2 regions of the Marinobacterium maritimum genome follow, and region 2 is predicted to be linked to the other one. Evidence: predicted binding sites of a transcription regulator. Region 2 holds the regulator's gene; the other holds the start of a gene.
What was found. Region 2 encodes PhoB, which activates phosphate uptake and scavenging genes when phosphate is short. Its sites were predicted from a motif close to TGTCATANNNNTGTCANA; they were not measured.
Positions count from the first base shown of each region.

Region 1: a site for PhoB is predicted at 4,364-4,381, ahead of phbB (acetoacetyl-CoA reductase). Genes of this name have one in related genera too.

Region 1 is NZ_BAAAET010000002.1:843,563-851,362, reverse strand. Features, by position in the region: gene ABD013_RS10110 (methyl-accepting chemotaxis protein) at 1-833, opposite strand, end outside; gene ABD013_RS10105 (heavy metal translocating P-type ATPase) at 922-3,144, opposite strand; gene phbB (acetoacetyl-CoA reductase) at 3,451-4,200, opposite strand; gene ABD013_RS10095 (MATE family efflux transporter) at 4,409-5,779, opposite strand; gene ABD013_RS10090 (arylsulfatase) at 5,997-7,685, shown strand; gene ABD013_RS10085 (porin) at 7,733-7,800, shown strand, end outside.
Region 2 is NZ_BAAAET010000003.1:687,511-695,310, reverse strand. Features, by position in the region: gene ABD013_RS14270 (NADP-dependent oxidoreductase) at 1-814, opposite strand, end outside; gene cysZ (sulfate transporter CysZ) at 926-1,693, shown strand; gene phoR (phosphate regulon sensor histidine kinase PhoR) at 1,665-2,978, opposite strand; gene phoB (phosphate regulon transcriptional regulator PhoB) at 3,028-3,723, opposite strand; gene ubiA (4-hydroxybenzoate octaprenyltransferase) at 3,847-4,722, opposite strand; gene ABD013_RS14245 (chorismate--pyruvate lyase family protein) at 4,751-5,293, opposite strand; gene phoU (phosphate signaling complex protein PhoU) at 5,527-6,288, opposite strand; gene pstB (phosphate ABC transporter ATP-binding protein PstB) at 6,321-7,154, opposite strand; gene pstA (phosphate ABC transporter permease PstA) at 7,193-7,800, opposite strand, start outside.

The DNA.
Region 1 (7,800 bases), on a different contig from region 2:
ATTTTTTCGATAAAGTCGTTGAAACAGCGCGCTACATCGCCCACTTCATCACTGGACTCGACCGGCAGGCGGCGTGTCAGATCACCTTCTCCCCGGGAAATATCACGCAGGGCTTCCGCTGTTTGCAGCAGTGGCCTAATAATGCGGCCGGAGGCGATCAGGGAAACCACGCTGACAATACCCAGCAAAACCAGGGCAGAGATCGCAATCAGGGTCAGCGTGCTACTGATTGAGCCATGTATCTGCTGTTCGGCATTAGCCACTTCGGCATCAATGTCATCAATGTAGAAACCGGTACCGACAACCCAGTCCGCACCCGGCAGGAGCGCGGCATAACTGAGCTTGGGAACCTCACGATCCAGCTGTGGCTTTTTCCAGATATATTCGACAAACCCGCCCCCCTGGCGACCGGCCTTGACCAGTTCCCGGGTAAACTGCACTCCGTTGGCATCCTTAAGGCCTGAGAGGTTCTTGCCGATCAATGCTGCATTGGCACCATGTACCTGCATGACGCCCTGAGAATCAAACGCAAAGATATAGCCGTCGGTACCATAACGCATGGCGTTGAGGATCTCGACCACCTGGCGTTCCTGCTCGGCAGCTGTTAGACCGGCACGCGCGTAAATCGGTTTGACCGCTGATATCGCTTGCTCAACATAATGCTTCAGTTCCGCTTGTTTGGTCGCCAGCATACTGTCCCGTATACGCTGGACTTCAACGTCACCCGTGGACTCCATTTGAGTGCGCACAATCAGCATGATTGCCACTACGACCAATGCCATAGGCAGCAGCGATAATAGCAACAGCTTGCTTTTGAGCTTCATTCCCGACATGGGCTGATACCTTCTGTATACAAGGAAGGCCCAGTATTCTATGCAAAACAGCGTTGCTTTTTAATAACATTATTAAAACAGGTGTTTCTTATTTAAGCCTTCCCCCCTTCAAGCGCCGGGCGTTGGTTACCACCGTCACCGATGACAGCGCCATGGCCGCGCCTGCGATTGCCGGATTCAGCAGCAATCCTGTCCAGGGATAGAGCACACCCGCCGCTACCGGAATGGCCAGGCTGTTATAAATGAAGGCACCAAAAAGGTTCTGTTTGATGTTACGTACCGTGGCGCGGGATATGCCGATCGCATCCACCACCGACATCAGGCTGGACCGCATCAGGGTTACATCGGCAGAACTGATCGCCACATCGGTGCCAGACCCCATCGCATAGCCGATATCCGCCTGCGCCAGTGCGGGTGCGTCGTTGATGCCGTCACCCACCATCGCCACGATCTTGCCTTCCAACTGCAGATCCCGAATCACCGCCTGTTTCTGCTCAGGCTTGACCTCGGCGATAACCCGATCGATCCCGGCCTCCTGTGCAATGGCATTGGCAGTCTGCTGGTTATCACCGGAGAGCATTACCACTTCCAGCCCCTGACAGTGCAACTGAGCCACCGCCTCGGCGCTGTCTTCGCGCAATGGGTCGGCAATCGCCAGCAACAGCTTCATCTGTCCATCAACCGCCACCCAAACCAATGAACGACCGGCCTGGCTGAAATCATCCGCCTTGTCATCAAAGAAGGCGGTCTCCACGGACTGCTGCTGCATCCAGTCCTGGTTGCCCAACAACACCTGCTGCCCTTCAACACGAGCACTGACGCCACTGCCCGCCGTAGCATCGAAGTCCTGACTATCGACCAGTTCCAGCCCCTTTTCACGGGTGTAGTTCACGACGGCCTGTGCCAAGGGGTGTTCCGAGTGTTGCTCGACACTGGCCGCCAGTTGCAGCCACCGAGCGGTATCGCCATCTGCATGCAGCGCTACCACCGCTGGTTTGCCTTCGGTCAGAGTACCGGTCTTGTCCACCACCAGAGTCGTAATCGCCTGCGCCTGCTGCAATGCATCGCCATTGCGAATCAGCACCCCCTGCTCAGCAGCACGCCCAACTCCTACCATCACCGACATCGGTGTCGCCAGTCCCAATGCACAGGGACAAGCCACGATCAGCACGGTCAGCGCGGCAACGATGGCATAGGGCCAGGCTGGAGCCGGAGCCAGCCAGAGCCAGAGTCCGACCGCCAGCACGGCGATCAGGATTACCACCGGCACGAAGATGGCTGCAATACGGTCAGCCAGACGTCCCAGCGCCGGCTTGGCATTCTGCGCTTCGCGCACCGTCGCTACAATCTGCGCCAGCACGGTTTTCTGGCCGACCGCCGATACTTCGATCAACAGGCTACCCTGGCCATTGACGGTACCGCCGGTCACCTGGTCACCCGCCTCGCGCTTAACCGGCAGGGGTTCACCGGTGAGCATCGACTCATCCAGATGGCTGCTGCCCTCGATCACCACACCATCTACCGGCACCCGTTCGCCAGGGCGGATACGCACCCGGTCTCCCGGCAGCAGCATCGCCACTGGCACTGACTTGCTCTCACCGTCACGAATACGCAAGGCCTCACGCGGCTGCAGGTCAAGCAGCTTGCGCAGGGCATCGTTGGTATTGCCGCGCGCGCGGCTCTCCAGTGCCTGCCCCAGCAGGATAAAGCCCAGAATCATTACGGCCGCTTCGTAGTACAGATGCATGGCCGCTTCCGGCAGCACACCCGCTGCCATAGCCGTCGCTATCAGCAACCCGGTGGAATAGATCCAGGCGGTACCCGTCCCCAGCGCGATCAGGGTGTCCATATTCAGGTCACCATGAAACAGCCCCTGCCAGGCCCCCTTGTATATATGACCCGCGCTGTAGGCCATGATCGCCAGCGTGATCACGCCCATAAAAGCCCCCTGCAGCATACCGCTACCGGTGTGCAGGTCGGGCATCCAGCCGATCAGCATCGCGACCATCAGCGCAGCCCCCAGTACCAGTGCCACCAGGCTCTTGCGCAACGTCGTTCTGAATGCCTGACGCTCCTGCTTAGCACGCTGATCATAGTCATCCTGATCCTGCATCAGCGAGGCGCCATACCCCGCCGCTTCTACCGCCTGGGTCACGACCTCGGGATCGGCCTCTGTCTGCACCGAAGCGGTACGGTCGGCAAAATTGATCGCAAAGTCGTCAATGCCATCGGTTTGGCGCAGCGACTTTTCCACACTGCGCACACAACCGGCACAGCGCACGTTATGCAGGGCAAATTGGTAAATAGCCATCACACATCCCTTGAGTACTTTTTGGCGTGGTTTTTCGTTAACTGAATGATAAACCCTGAAGTCGAGTACAGGGTCAAGTGGTTGATCGCCTGCAAGGCAGGCTGCTACACGAGGATGTGACAATCGACATGGATGTAGATGTAGGAGTTTGCTTCAAGGTGAATTGATGCGCAGCATCAAGAGAGGGTGGCCTGGGCCATGCAAGCGATTGGTGCTGCACAAGGCTATCGCCCACGAGGCGAGACCCTGCAAACAAAAAGGGCCGCCGAACGGCAGCCCCTGTATTTTCCCGCTCTCCGGTGGAGATCAGAACATGTGCAGACCACCGTTGATGGAGAAGTCGGCACCGGTGATGTAGGCAGATTCATCTTCCGCCAGGAAAGTCACGATGCGACCAATTTCGTCCGGTTCGCCCAGGCGGCCCACCGGAATGGACTTGGCGATTTTTTCCAGAACGGAATCGTCGATCTTGGCAACCATTGGGGTCATCACGTAACCCGGTGATACAGTGTTCACGGTGACACCCTTGGCGGCCACTTCCTGCGCCAGCGCCTTGGTGAAACCGTGGATACCGGCCTTAGCGGCCGAGTAGTTGGTCTGGCCGAACTGGCCCTTCTGTGCGTTAACAGAGGAGATGTTGATCACACGACCAAACCCCTGCTCGATCATCGGGTTGATTACCAGACGGGTCATATGGAACATGGAGTCCAGGTTAGCGCTCAGCACTTCATTCCACTGATCCCAGCTCATCTTTTTGAACTGGCCATCGCGGGTGATACCGGCGTTATTGACCAGCACATCCACATCGCGACCGGTCATCTCCTTGACGGTTGCGATACAGGCAGCGCAGGACTCTTCGCTGGTGACATCGCCGTAGGCCACATCGATTTCGTATCCGGCCTCGCGCTGCTTTTCCTGCCACGCCTTTGCCTTATCATGATTACCGCCGCTGTTGTAGCCGGCGACAACGTGAAAACCGGCGTCTACCAGCTTGCGGCAGATTGCTTCACCCAAACCACCAGTGCCGCCGGTGACCAATGCTACTCGTTTGCTCATGCTTTGCTTCCCTTTCCATGTTTGAAGCCTGCTCCATTCCCCTGATCTTATGTCGACCGTTTGGAAGGAATGGGGGCCGTCAGGCTTAGAGTACGATTTGTTATAGTGTCAGTTAGCGTTTTAACTTCATGCTCTAACTTCATTGATCATAGTCCTTTTAAACTATTGCAGAAGTATGACCTTGGTAAATCAGGGAAAACCCTAGCAATCAGGAAGCCGGCACAGCACCGTGCTCTGTATCAAGCGTTTTCAGGTAACGCTTAACCCAGGTGGAAGCCACCACAGCAGTGATCGCATTGGCCAGCACCAGCGCAGAGAACATGCCGGTCAGGCCGAAGAAATGGTTGCCCAGCCAGCCCAGCGGCACGTACATCAGGAACAACCGGAACAGGCTGATCCGCATCGCACGCATCGGCTGATGCAAGGCATTGAAGGAGGAGGCACTGAGGAAGGTAATAGCCTGGAAACCGAATCCGGCGGGTACGATCAACATCCACGTCTGCAGCCAGCGCGCCACTTCAGGATCTGTACTGAACAGCTTGGCTATGAAACCGGACGCCAGCACCAGCACGGCAAAGATCAGCAGCTGCCAGGCCAGCGCAAAGCGGATCGCCCCCTGATAGGCCGCTCTGACCCGCTCGACCTTGAGCGCGCCATAGTTTTGGCTGATGAACGGCGGCAGCGTCATCGACAGTGCCAGACACACCAGCAGTGACAGGGATTCTATACGGGCGCCGGCGCCAAAGGCGGCCACCGCCTCGGCACCATGAACGGCCACCAGTGCCGTAAGGATACCGTTGGCCAGGGGCGTCATCATGTTCGACAGTGCCGCCGGCAAACTGATCGACAAGACCTTTCGCCAGTTCCCCAGCATCTCGCCCACATCCGGCGGCGCCAACAGCAGCATCCCCTTGCGGTGGTACAACAGGTGCAGCGCCAGCAGAGTCGTCGAGGCCCAGGCGATCACGCTGGCAATGGCGGCACCGCGAATCCCCATGGCCGGTACCGGTCCCCAGCCAAAGATCAGCAGCGGATCAAGAATAATATTGAGCAGCGAGGAAATTAGCATAATCGTTGCCGATAACCGTGTATCACCCGAAGCGCGGAATGTGCTGTTGCACACCATGTTCAACACCAGGAACACCGAACCGGCAAACCAGACTTCCATGTAGGCATCGATCAACGGCATCAACCCCGGGTCAGCGCCCATCAACCGGAAGATCGGGTCGGCAAAGTGCTGTCCGGCAAAGCCGACTGTCACCATCAGCAGCACCGTCAGCAGCAGGTTATCGGTGGCCAGACGCGCCGCTTGCTCGCCGCCGCCATTGCCACTGCCAATCAGGCGCGCCAGCGTCGCCGAGGTTCCTATTCCCAACCCGATCGCCAGGCTGACAACCGAAAAAGAAACCGGAAAGGTAAACGCCAGCGCCGCCATCGGCTCGGTACCGAGCTGAGCCACAAACCAGATATCGGCCAGGTTGAACAGCATCAGGCTGACGATGCCGAACATCATCGGGATCGTCATGCGCACCAGGGTCTGGCGTATGGGCGCGTTAAGCAGATCGGGCCGCCTGGACATGCTGTTCCTGTGGTTGGAAGAAGGGCTGCAGAGTGTAACAGAAAAGGAGACCGCTTCGCTTTAGGCGATGCAGGCAAACTACAGCGCTGTTGCGCAATTTTGTTGCGCAAAAATGATACCCCCTGCGCAAACCGGTTAACGCCCCTGCGGCTGTGCTGAACATACTGCACAAGCTGCTTCGGCAGCCTGTCCCCATAACAATAATCAAGGGTACATCATGAAAAACAGACTCTCCCTTTTGCGCAAGACCGCCCTGGCGGCTGCCATGCTGACTTCCGCATCCCTGGTTTCTGCCGCAGACAACCCCAATATTCTGCTCATTGTCGCCGATGACCTTGGCTACTCCGATATTGGTGCTTTCGGTGGCGAAATCGAGACTCCCAACCTTGATGCGCTTGCATCGGAAGGCATCCGTCTGACCGATTTCCACACGGCACCGACCTGCTCCCCCACTCGTTCCATGCTGCTCTCGGGCACCGACAGTCACCGGGCCGGTCTTGGCAACATGGCCGAACTGCTGCAGCCGGAGCAGAAAGGCAAACCGGGTTACGAAGGCTACCTGAACACCTCGGTCGCCACGCTGCCAGAAGTACTGCGTGACAGCGGTTACAACACTTACATGGTGGGCAAGTGGCACCTGGGACGAAGTGAGGACAAGAGCCCGGCCGCACGCGGCTTCGACAAGTCATTCGCCCTGATCCAGGGTGGCGCCAGCCATTTCGACGACCAGCGTGCCATCATCGGCAAGGACCCCAGAGCGATCTATCGTGACAACGGCAAGAGCGTCGACCTGCCCAAGGGCTTTTTCTCGTCGGATTACTATACCGATCTGATGATGCAATACATCGGCGACGATCTGGAGCAGAACAAGCCGTTCTTTGCCTATGTCGCCTATACCGCCCCGCACTGGCCACTACAGGCACCGGATGCCTACCTGAAGAAGTACGAAGGCAGGTATGAAAAGGGCTACGAGCAGATCCGTCAGGCACGCCTGAAGCGCATGAAGGAGATGGGGCTGGTCAACTCTGCAGTCACCGCCAACACGCCGATGACGCAACTGCCTCGCTGGGAAGAGTTGACCGACGAGCAGCGAAGGATCGAAACCCGTCGCATGCAGGTTTATGCCGCCATGGTCGACAACATGGATCACAATATCGGTCGTTTGCTTACATGGCTGGATGAAAAAGGCGAGCTGGACAACACCGTCGTGATGTTCATGTCCGACAACGGCGCCGATGGCAACAGCCCGGAAGTACTGCCTGGTAACAAGGCCTGGTTCGCCAGCGACTACGACAACAGCTACGAAAATATGGGTCGTCCCAACTCTTATATCTGGTATGGCGCCCAGTGGGGCCAGGTCAGTGCCACACCCTTCCCGCTGTTCAAGGGTTTCCCCTCTCAGGGCGGCCTTGTGACACCGGCCATCGTACGTCTGCCTGGCGAGACGCAGAAAGGTCAGATCAATCACGAGTTTATCCACGTCAAGGATGTAATGCCCACCTTCCTCGAGCTGGCAGGAGTCAAAGAGATCACCAGCCCCTACAACGGCCGTGAAGTTCTGCCAATCCAGGGACACTCCATGCTGCCAATACTTCAGGGTAACAAGGCTGAAGAGCGCACAGTTGGTTGGGAGCTGTTTGGCCGCTCCGCGATCCGCAAGGGTGACTGGAAGATTCGCCTGCTGGAGCAGCCCTACGGTGATGGTGAGTGGCAGCTGTTCAACCTGAAAAACGACCCCACCGAGCGCCATAACCTGGCCGAGCACGAACCGGACAAAATGGCTGAATTGCTGGCCGACTGGGAAACCTATGTGCGTGATAACGGCGTCTTCCCTTCTGATCCGGAGAAGATGAAGAAGATCGGTTACAGCTTTACCACCTGTGTATTTGATCGCTGTGTCGAGTAAGGCCCACCCCATAAGTTACAGTCGGAGACAATAACAAGATGTTCGTGATGAAAAAAATGGCCTTCGCCATCGCCCTGGCAACCCTTCCATTGATGGGACAGGCTGCCGAATTCAG
Region 2 (7,800 bases):
TGGCCAGCTCCTGCAGCTGGTCACCATCCGGGCGGGCGCGGATGCCACTGACCTTCAGTCCCCGGGCTTCGCCGGCCGCGATCACTTCGGCGGCGGTGACGGACGGCAGAGTGATCATCTGCCCCTGAGGTGTCAGGCAGTCGAGTGCCTTGATGGCCGTTTCGCCGCCGACGCCGTCGATAATCAGGTCGGCATCGTGGATCAGGCTCTCGGCCTGCTGGCGGCCATAGTCGAGGGTATCGTCACAGCCCAGGCTCTGCAGAAAACACTTGTTGCCGGCTGAGGCAGTCCCGATCACATAGGCACCCTTCCACTTGGCCAGTTGTACCGCCAGATGCCCGACGCCCCCGGCCGCGGCCAGTACCAGCACCGACTGACCACTCTTCAGCTGCCCCACCTCGAACAGCGCCTGCCAGGCGGTCAGGCCGGCCAGACCGAGGCCCGCGGCAGAGACTGGATCCAGGGCTGCCGGGCGCAGTGCAAGCTGATCGGCCGGGGCCACCAGATACTCGGCATAGCAGCCGGCTTCCTGCGGAAAGCGGGTGAATCCCAGCACCTCGTCGCCGACCCGGAAGCGATCGACGCCCTCGCCCAAGGCGTCGACAGTACCGGCAAACTCCCAGCCGGGGCAGAAGGGCAGGGCTTCGATAAACGCGCTGGCGCCGCCACCGGAACAGGTTTTCCAGTCGATCGGGTTGACTCCCGCGGCCCGGTTGCGGATCAGCACCTCGCCTGGCCCGGGGCTGGGCTTGTCGATCTCGTCCAGATGCAGGTTTTCAGGGCCGCCAAAGGCATGGATGCGTATCGCTTTCATGTTAATCTCCCCGGTTTCTCGGCCAGTTCACCGGCCGGTAACAATCATCTACTGACCGCAAGAGTAAAGTGATCCCGCGTGATCTGGCAAACATTGTTACAAGGAGAATAGATGAAAGGTAACCCCGTTCGTGGCGCCGGCTATCTGCTGCGTGGTGCCGCCATGCTGCCGCAACCCGGTATCCGGCATTTCGTACTGGTGCCGCTGCTGGTCAATGTGTTGCTGTTTATCGGCGCCATCTGGCTATTGGTAGGCCAGTTCAGTGTCTGGGTCGACTACTGGTTGAGCTTTCTGCCGAGCTGGGCCGATTTTCTCTACTGGCTGTTCTGGCCGGTGTTCGCCTTGCTGGTGCTGGTGGCGGTCTACTACGGCTTCTCGATTGTCGCCAACCTGATCGCGGCACCGTTCAACGGTTTCCTGGCGGAAAAGGTGGAGAAGCAGCTGCGCGGCGCGCCGGTGACCGATGAAGGCTGGGCCGAAGTGGTGAAGATGATTCCGCGGGCACTGCAGCGTGAACTGCACAAGCTGGCCTATTATCTGCCGCGCTTTCTGCTGTTGCTGGTGATCACTTTTATCCCGCTGGTGACCCCATTCGCGCCGCTGCTCTGGTTCCTGTTCGGCGCCTGGATGATGTCGATCCAGTATTGCGACTATCCGATGGATAACAATAAGGTCAGCTTTCACCAGATGAAACAACTGATGAAAGCGCGCCGCGTGACGTCTATCGGTTTTGGTGGTCTGGTGCAGCTCGGTATGCTGGTGCCGGTGGTCAACCTGATCCTGATGCCGGCAGCAGTGGTGGGTGCCACCATTTTCTGGGTCGAGGAGTATGCCAGCGAGGCGCGGGAGGTTAGCCCGCGTCGGAGCCCACAGCCCTGATCGGCACCACCATGTCGGGCGGGAAGTGGCAGGTGAAGGTGCTGCCCTTGCCCGGCTTGCTGTCGATACTCAGGTGGGCGCTGTGGCGTACCAGTACATGCTTGACGATGGCGAGGCCAAGGCCGGTGCCGCCACTGGCGGAGGAGCGGCTCTCGTCGATGCGGTAGAAGCGCTCGGTCAGGCGCGGAATATGCATCGCCTCGATGCCGATACCGTCGTCGCTGACCGAGAAGTGGCCGCCCTTGTGGTCCACCCACCAGCGCAGACTGATGGTGCCGTTGTCCGGGGTATAGCGTACGGCGTTGAATACCAGGTTGGAGAAGGCGCTCTGCAGTTCGGTGGCCTGACCGAGCAGGTCGTATTCGCTGTCCACGTCCAGCTGGAATGAGTGGCCACGGCCGCTGGCCAGGGCTACGGCATCCTGATGCATGTGCTGAATCAGGTCCTGGATCAGGATCGGGTGCTCGTCGCTGATATGCTGGCTGGCTTCCAGCCGAGACAGCAGCAACAGATCGGTGACCAGGCCTTCCATGCGACGGGCCTGCTGCTGCATCTGTTCCATGCCGCGCTGCAACGGGCGAGGCAGCTCCTGATCGAGAAAGGTCTCCAGATAGCCGCGGATCACCGTCAATGGGGTGCGCAGTTCGTGGGAGGCGTTGGCCACAAAGTCCTGGCGGGTCTGCTCCAGCCGCAGCAGACGGGTGATGTCGCGGGCCACCAGCAGGCGGTCGCCTTCACCGAACTTGCTGATCTGGTACTGCAGTTGCAGGTCGCTGTTGACCGGTGACGGCAGCTCCAGCGGCTCCTGATAGTGTCCCTTGCGGAAGTAGCGCACGAAGCGAGGGTCGCGCATCAGGTTGATCAGCGGCTTGCCGCGGTCGGAGATGGCCTTCAGGCCCAGCAAACGGTCGGCGGAGCGGTTCCACCATTCCAGGTTGTTCTGACTGTCGATGATGACGATGGCATCGCTGAGTGCGGCCGAAGACTGCTGAAAGCGGGAGATGATGCCACGCAGATACTGTTCACGGGAGCGGCTGCGCTTCTGCATCCGGGACAGCTCGTCGAACAGGTCGCCCCAGGCGCCGTCCGCTTCGGGTGGCTCGGAACCATCCTCGCGCTGCAGCCAGTCATTGAGCCGATTGAACTGGCGCACCTGCTTCAGGCTCCAGGCCAGTAAACCCAAGCTCAACCCCAGCATGGGGTAGCTGAACAGGGTGCCAACCAGCAGGCCGGCGCCGGCCAGGGCCAGCAGGCTGATAATCAGGGCGTGTCGTGATACATGCATCGAATAGGCTCCATCCTGGGGTCGATCATGCCGGTGGGGGCCGGCGGACTCAGGCGACCTGAGCCGAGAAGCGGTAGCCGGTGCCGCGCACGGTCTGAACCAGGTAGTCGTGACGCTCGCCCAGTGCCTTGCGCAGACGGCGGATGTGCACGTCGACAGTGCGCTCCTCGACATAGACATTACCGCCCCAGACCATGTCCAGCAGCTGGCTGCGCGAGTAGGCGCGGTCGGGGTGGGTCATGAAGAACTGCAGCAGACGGAACTCGGTAGGACCCAAATCGACCGGCTGGCCATCGGCCGTCACTCGGTGGGAGACCGGGTCCAGGGTCAGGCCATCGACGCTAACCGGTTCCTCGACACCCTTGGGCGTGGTGCGGCGCAATACGGCTTTCAGGCGAGCGACCAGCTCACGGGGCGAGAACGGCTTGGTGATGTAGTCATCGACGCCGGTCTCCAGTCCCTTGATCTTGTTATCCTCTTCCGTCTTGGCGGTGAGCATGATGATCGGAATATCCGCGGTCACCTCTTCCTTGCGCAGGCGACGGGCGAACTCGATGCCGCTGGTGCCGGGCATCATCCAGTCCAGCAGGACCATATCGGGCTTGTTGTCCACGATCTGGGCATGGGCGTCCTGGGCGTTATCGGCTTCGCTGCATTCGTAGCCGGCCATTTCCAGCGCAACGGCGATCATCTCGCGGATCGGTGCTTCATCGTCGACGATCAGCACACGTTTGGATGCAGACATCGTTCTCTGCCTCATCTACAGGAATTATCGGAGGCCACTATTACAAGACGTTTCCGTTACACTAATATGACACAGATGCTGGTAATGCGATATCCGCCTGGAAAGCTCATTTTTTTCAGATGGTTACAGGCTGGTGTAGTCCAGTATTATGCCGCCCAGTACGACCAGTTCGGCGTAGTGGTTGTTGAGGAAGGCGCGAAAACAGGGCATCCGCTCGCGATGACGGATCAGCCACTGCTGATAGATGAAAAAGCCCACTGAGGCGGCCAGCCCCAGGTGATACCAGAGCCCCAGCTGCTCCAGCTGTCCCACCCAGATCAGCAGGCCCAAAGCGGCCAGTTGCAACAGCCCGATAATCAGTTTGTCCTGGTGGCCAAAGAGCACGGCGGTGGACTTGACGCCGATCTTGAGGTCGTCGTCGCGATCCACCATGGCGTACTGGGTGTCATAGGCCACGGTCCAGAGCAGCTTGGCGGCATAGAGCAACCAGGCGGTGAGCGGGATCTGTTCCTGAATGGCGGTGAAGGCCATCGGAATGGCCCAGCCAAAGGCGGCACCCAGCACCAGCTGCGGCAGGTGAGTGTAGCGCTTCATGAACGGGTAGACGAACGCCAGCGCCAGACCGCCGAACGACATCAGGATGGTCATCGTATTGGTCAGCAGCACCAGCAGGAAGGCGACCAGCATCAGGCCGACAAACAGTCCTATCGCCTCGCGTTCGGTGACCCGGCCGGAGGGCAGGGGGCGCTGGTGGGTACGTTTGACGTGGCCATCGATATGGCGGTCGGCATAGTCGTTGATCACGCAGCCGGCGGAGCGGGTCAGGAACACCCCCAGAGAGAAGATCAGCAGCAGCTCCAGCGAGGGCAGGCCTTCAGCGGCGATCCACAGCGCCCAAAGCGTGGGCCAGAGCAGCAGATAGGTGCCGATCGGCTTGTCGGCGCGCATCAGGTGGACGTAGGCCAGCAGGCGCTCCTTCAGTGGGCGTGGGGCTGAAATCTGCAATGGGTGACTCCTGCACTGGGGATCAGAGCGGATATTGTACGTGCTCCATGGCGGGGAGAAAAACCTCACACACCAGCAGCGGCTTGTCATGCAAACGGAACACCGAGCGTCGTGCCCAGTAACGGCAACCAGCTTCGTCTTGCAGGCAGCTGGCCATCAGCGGGCTGCGGCTCAGGCTGGGGTCGCTGAACATCAGCGAGCCCAGCGAGCGGTTGCCGAGCAGCCTCAGACGGCGCTCGCGACCGGTCAGGGTGCTGGCAGGCAGCACCGAGCGGGCATAAACCCAGGGCGTGCCCTGTCGGCCGAGCAGCTCCACTTCGCGGATCAGCGCCAGCTGGCGCGGCGGCATGCCCAGTGCCCGCGCTTCATCGGGGGTGGGGGCGTGCCAGCGCTGGGACAGCACACGCACGGCAAATTCGCCGCGGGCTGCACGGGTCAGGCGTTGGGTCAGGGAGCCGCTGTCCTGCAACCAGGGGCGCCAGTGACGGGGTGCCCGGTGCGCACCCTCGGCGAGGGTCCAGCGTTTCAGGTTGAGCGGATTGAGAAGGGCACTGCGGGCTGACACGTACGAGTTTCCGTCAGTTCGAAAGTGCCAGAGTGTACCACCTTGAGTCGTTTACTGCCCGGTGGCGAAGAGGTTTGGCTGGGGCAGGGCAGAGTTCCTGTGACCAGGCCGGGAATATCGCCCACAGAGTGGATGCCTGCAGTAAGACCTCAGAGCCAGGTCCATACAGAAAGACTCCCTCAGGTGGCAACACCGGGGGGAGTCGATGGGCGCTGTCTGTGCGAAGGTGAGGGTTATTCCTCGCCGCTTTCGTCGTCCTGCAGGCTGCCTTCGGCTTCTTCCTGAACCGTCTGCTTGATCTGCTTCAGGCTCTGGTGGCGCACGTCGGTGCCGCTGACCTGATAGATCAGGTGCTCGGACAGGTTGCGGGCATGGTCACCGATGCGCTCCAGGCTGCGCAGCGCCCAGATCACGTTGAGCACGTTGGAGATGGCACGGGCATCTTCCATCATGTAGGTCACCAGGGAGCGCATGGCAGTGCGGTATTCCTGGTCCACGCTTTTGTCCTGCTTGGCCACACGGTAGGCCATCTCCAGGTCGTTGCGGGCGAACGCGGTCAGTACATCCTTGACCATGTCACGGACGAGGTTGCCGATATGGCGCACTTCCTGGAAGCCGCGCTGGTTGGCGCCGCTGTCGGCCAGTTCGATCGCCATCTTGCAGATACGCGTGGCTTCGTCGCCGATGCGTTCCAGGTCAGACACGGCACGGCTGATCGATACGATCAGGCGCAGGTCGCTGGCCGCCGGCTGGCGACGTGCGATGGTAGTGGTGCACTGCTCGTCGATCATCAGTTCCATGGCGTTGGTCTGCTGATCGATGCGACGGGACTGTTCGGCCAGTTCCACATCACCGTTCAGCAGGGCCTCCACGGCATCGCTGACCTGACGCTCCACGATGCCGCCCATGGTCAGCATCTGCGTGCGGATTTTCTCCAGCTCTTCATTGAACTGCTGGGAAATATGGGTCGAGTAATTAGCGTTTTCGAGTTCCACGATCGGTTTCTCCGTTGCTGACGCGGGCCAAATTAACCGTAACGGCCGGTGATGTAGTCTTCAGTCTGTTTCTTTTCCGGTTTGGTGAACAGCGCATCGGTGGCACCAAACTCGATCAGGTCACCCATGTACATGAAGGCGGTGTAGTCGGAGACACGGGCCGCCTGCTGCATGTTGTGGGTGACGATGACGATGGTGAAGTCGTCCTTGAGTTCGTGGATCAGTTCCTCGATCTTCAGCGTGGAGATCGGGTCCAGCGCGGAGGCCGGTTCGTCGAGCAGCAGCACTTCCGGCTTCACTGCCACGGTACGGGCGATAACCAGACGCTGCTGCTGACCGCCGGACATGCCGAGGGCGCTTTCGTGCAGGCGGTCCTTTACCTCATCCCAGAGTGCGGCGGAGCGCAGCGCCCATTCGACGGTCTCGTCGATCACCCGCTTCTTGTTGATCCCCTGGATACGCAGGCCGTAAGCCACGTTCTCGTAGATCGACTTGGGGAAGGGGTTCGGCTTCTGGAACACCATGCCGACGCGGCGGCGCAGGTCGGCCACGTTGACGGTACGATCATAGATGTTGTCACCGTCCAGCAGCAGCTGGCCGGTGATGTTGCAGCTGTCGACCAGGTCGTTCATGCGGTTGAAGCAGCGCAGCAGCGTGGACTTACCACAGCCGGACGGACCGATGAATGCGGTGACGCGGTTCTTCGGGATATCCATGTTGATTCCGTGCAGGGCTTCCTTGTCGCCGTAGCTCAGGCGCAGGTCCTTGACCTGCAGCGTGATGTGCTCGTCGGCCAGGTTGAGATTGCTCTCGCCGCGCTGCATGGAAGAGATATCGATGGCGTGGGTTTTGGCTTCGCTAGTCATATCGGTAAACCTTCAAATTCTGAGTTCTTTAGCAGCGATTACATCTCAAGCGCTTTGTATTTTTCACGCAGGTGGTTACGGATCGCAATAGCTGAGAAGTTCAGCAGGGCGATCACCACCACCAGCAGGAATGCGGTGGCGTACACCAGCGGACGGGCCGCTTCCACGTTCGGGCTCTGGAAGCCGACATCATAGATGTGGAAGCCCAGGTGCATGAACTTCTGGTCCAGATGCAGGAACGGGTAGTTACCGTCCAGCGGCAGGCTGGGCGCCAGTTTGACCACGCCCACCAGCATCAGCGGTGCCACTTCACCGGCGGCACGGGCGATCGCCAGGATAACACCGGTCATCATCGCCGGGCTGGCCATCGGCAACACCACTTTCATCAGGGTTTCGAACTTGGTTGCACCCAGCGCCAGGGAACCTTCGCGTACCGAGCGCGGGATACGGGCCAGGCCTTCCTCGGTGGCCACGATTACCACGGGCACGGTGAGCAGTGCCAGGGTAATGGAGGCCCACATCAGGCCGCCGGTACCGAAGGTCGGCGCCGGTTTGGCTTCCGGGAAGAACAGGTCATCGATGCTGCCGCCCAGGAAGTAGACGAAGAAACCGAGACCGAACACACCGTATACAATGGACGGTACAC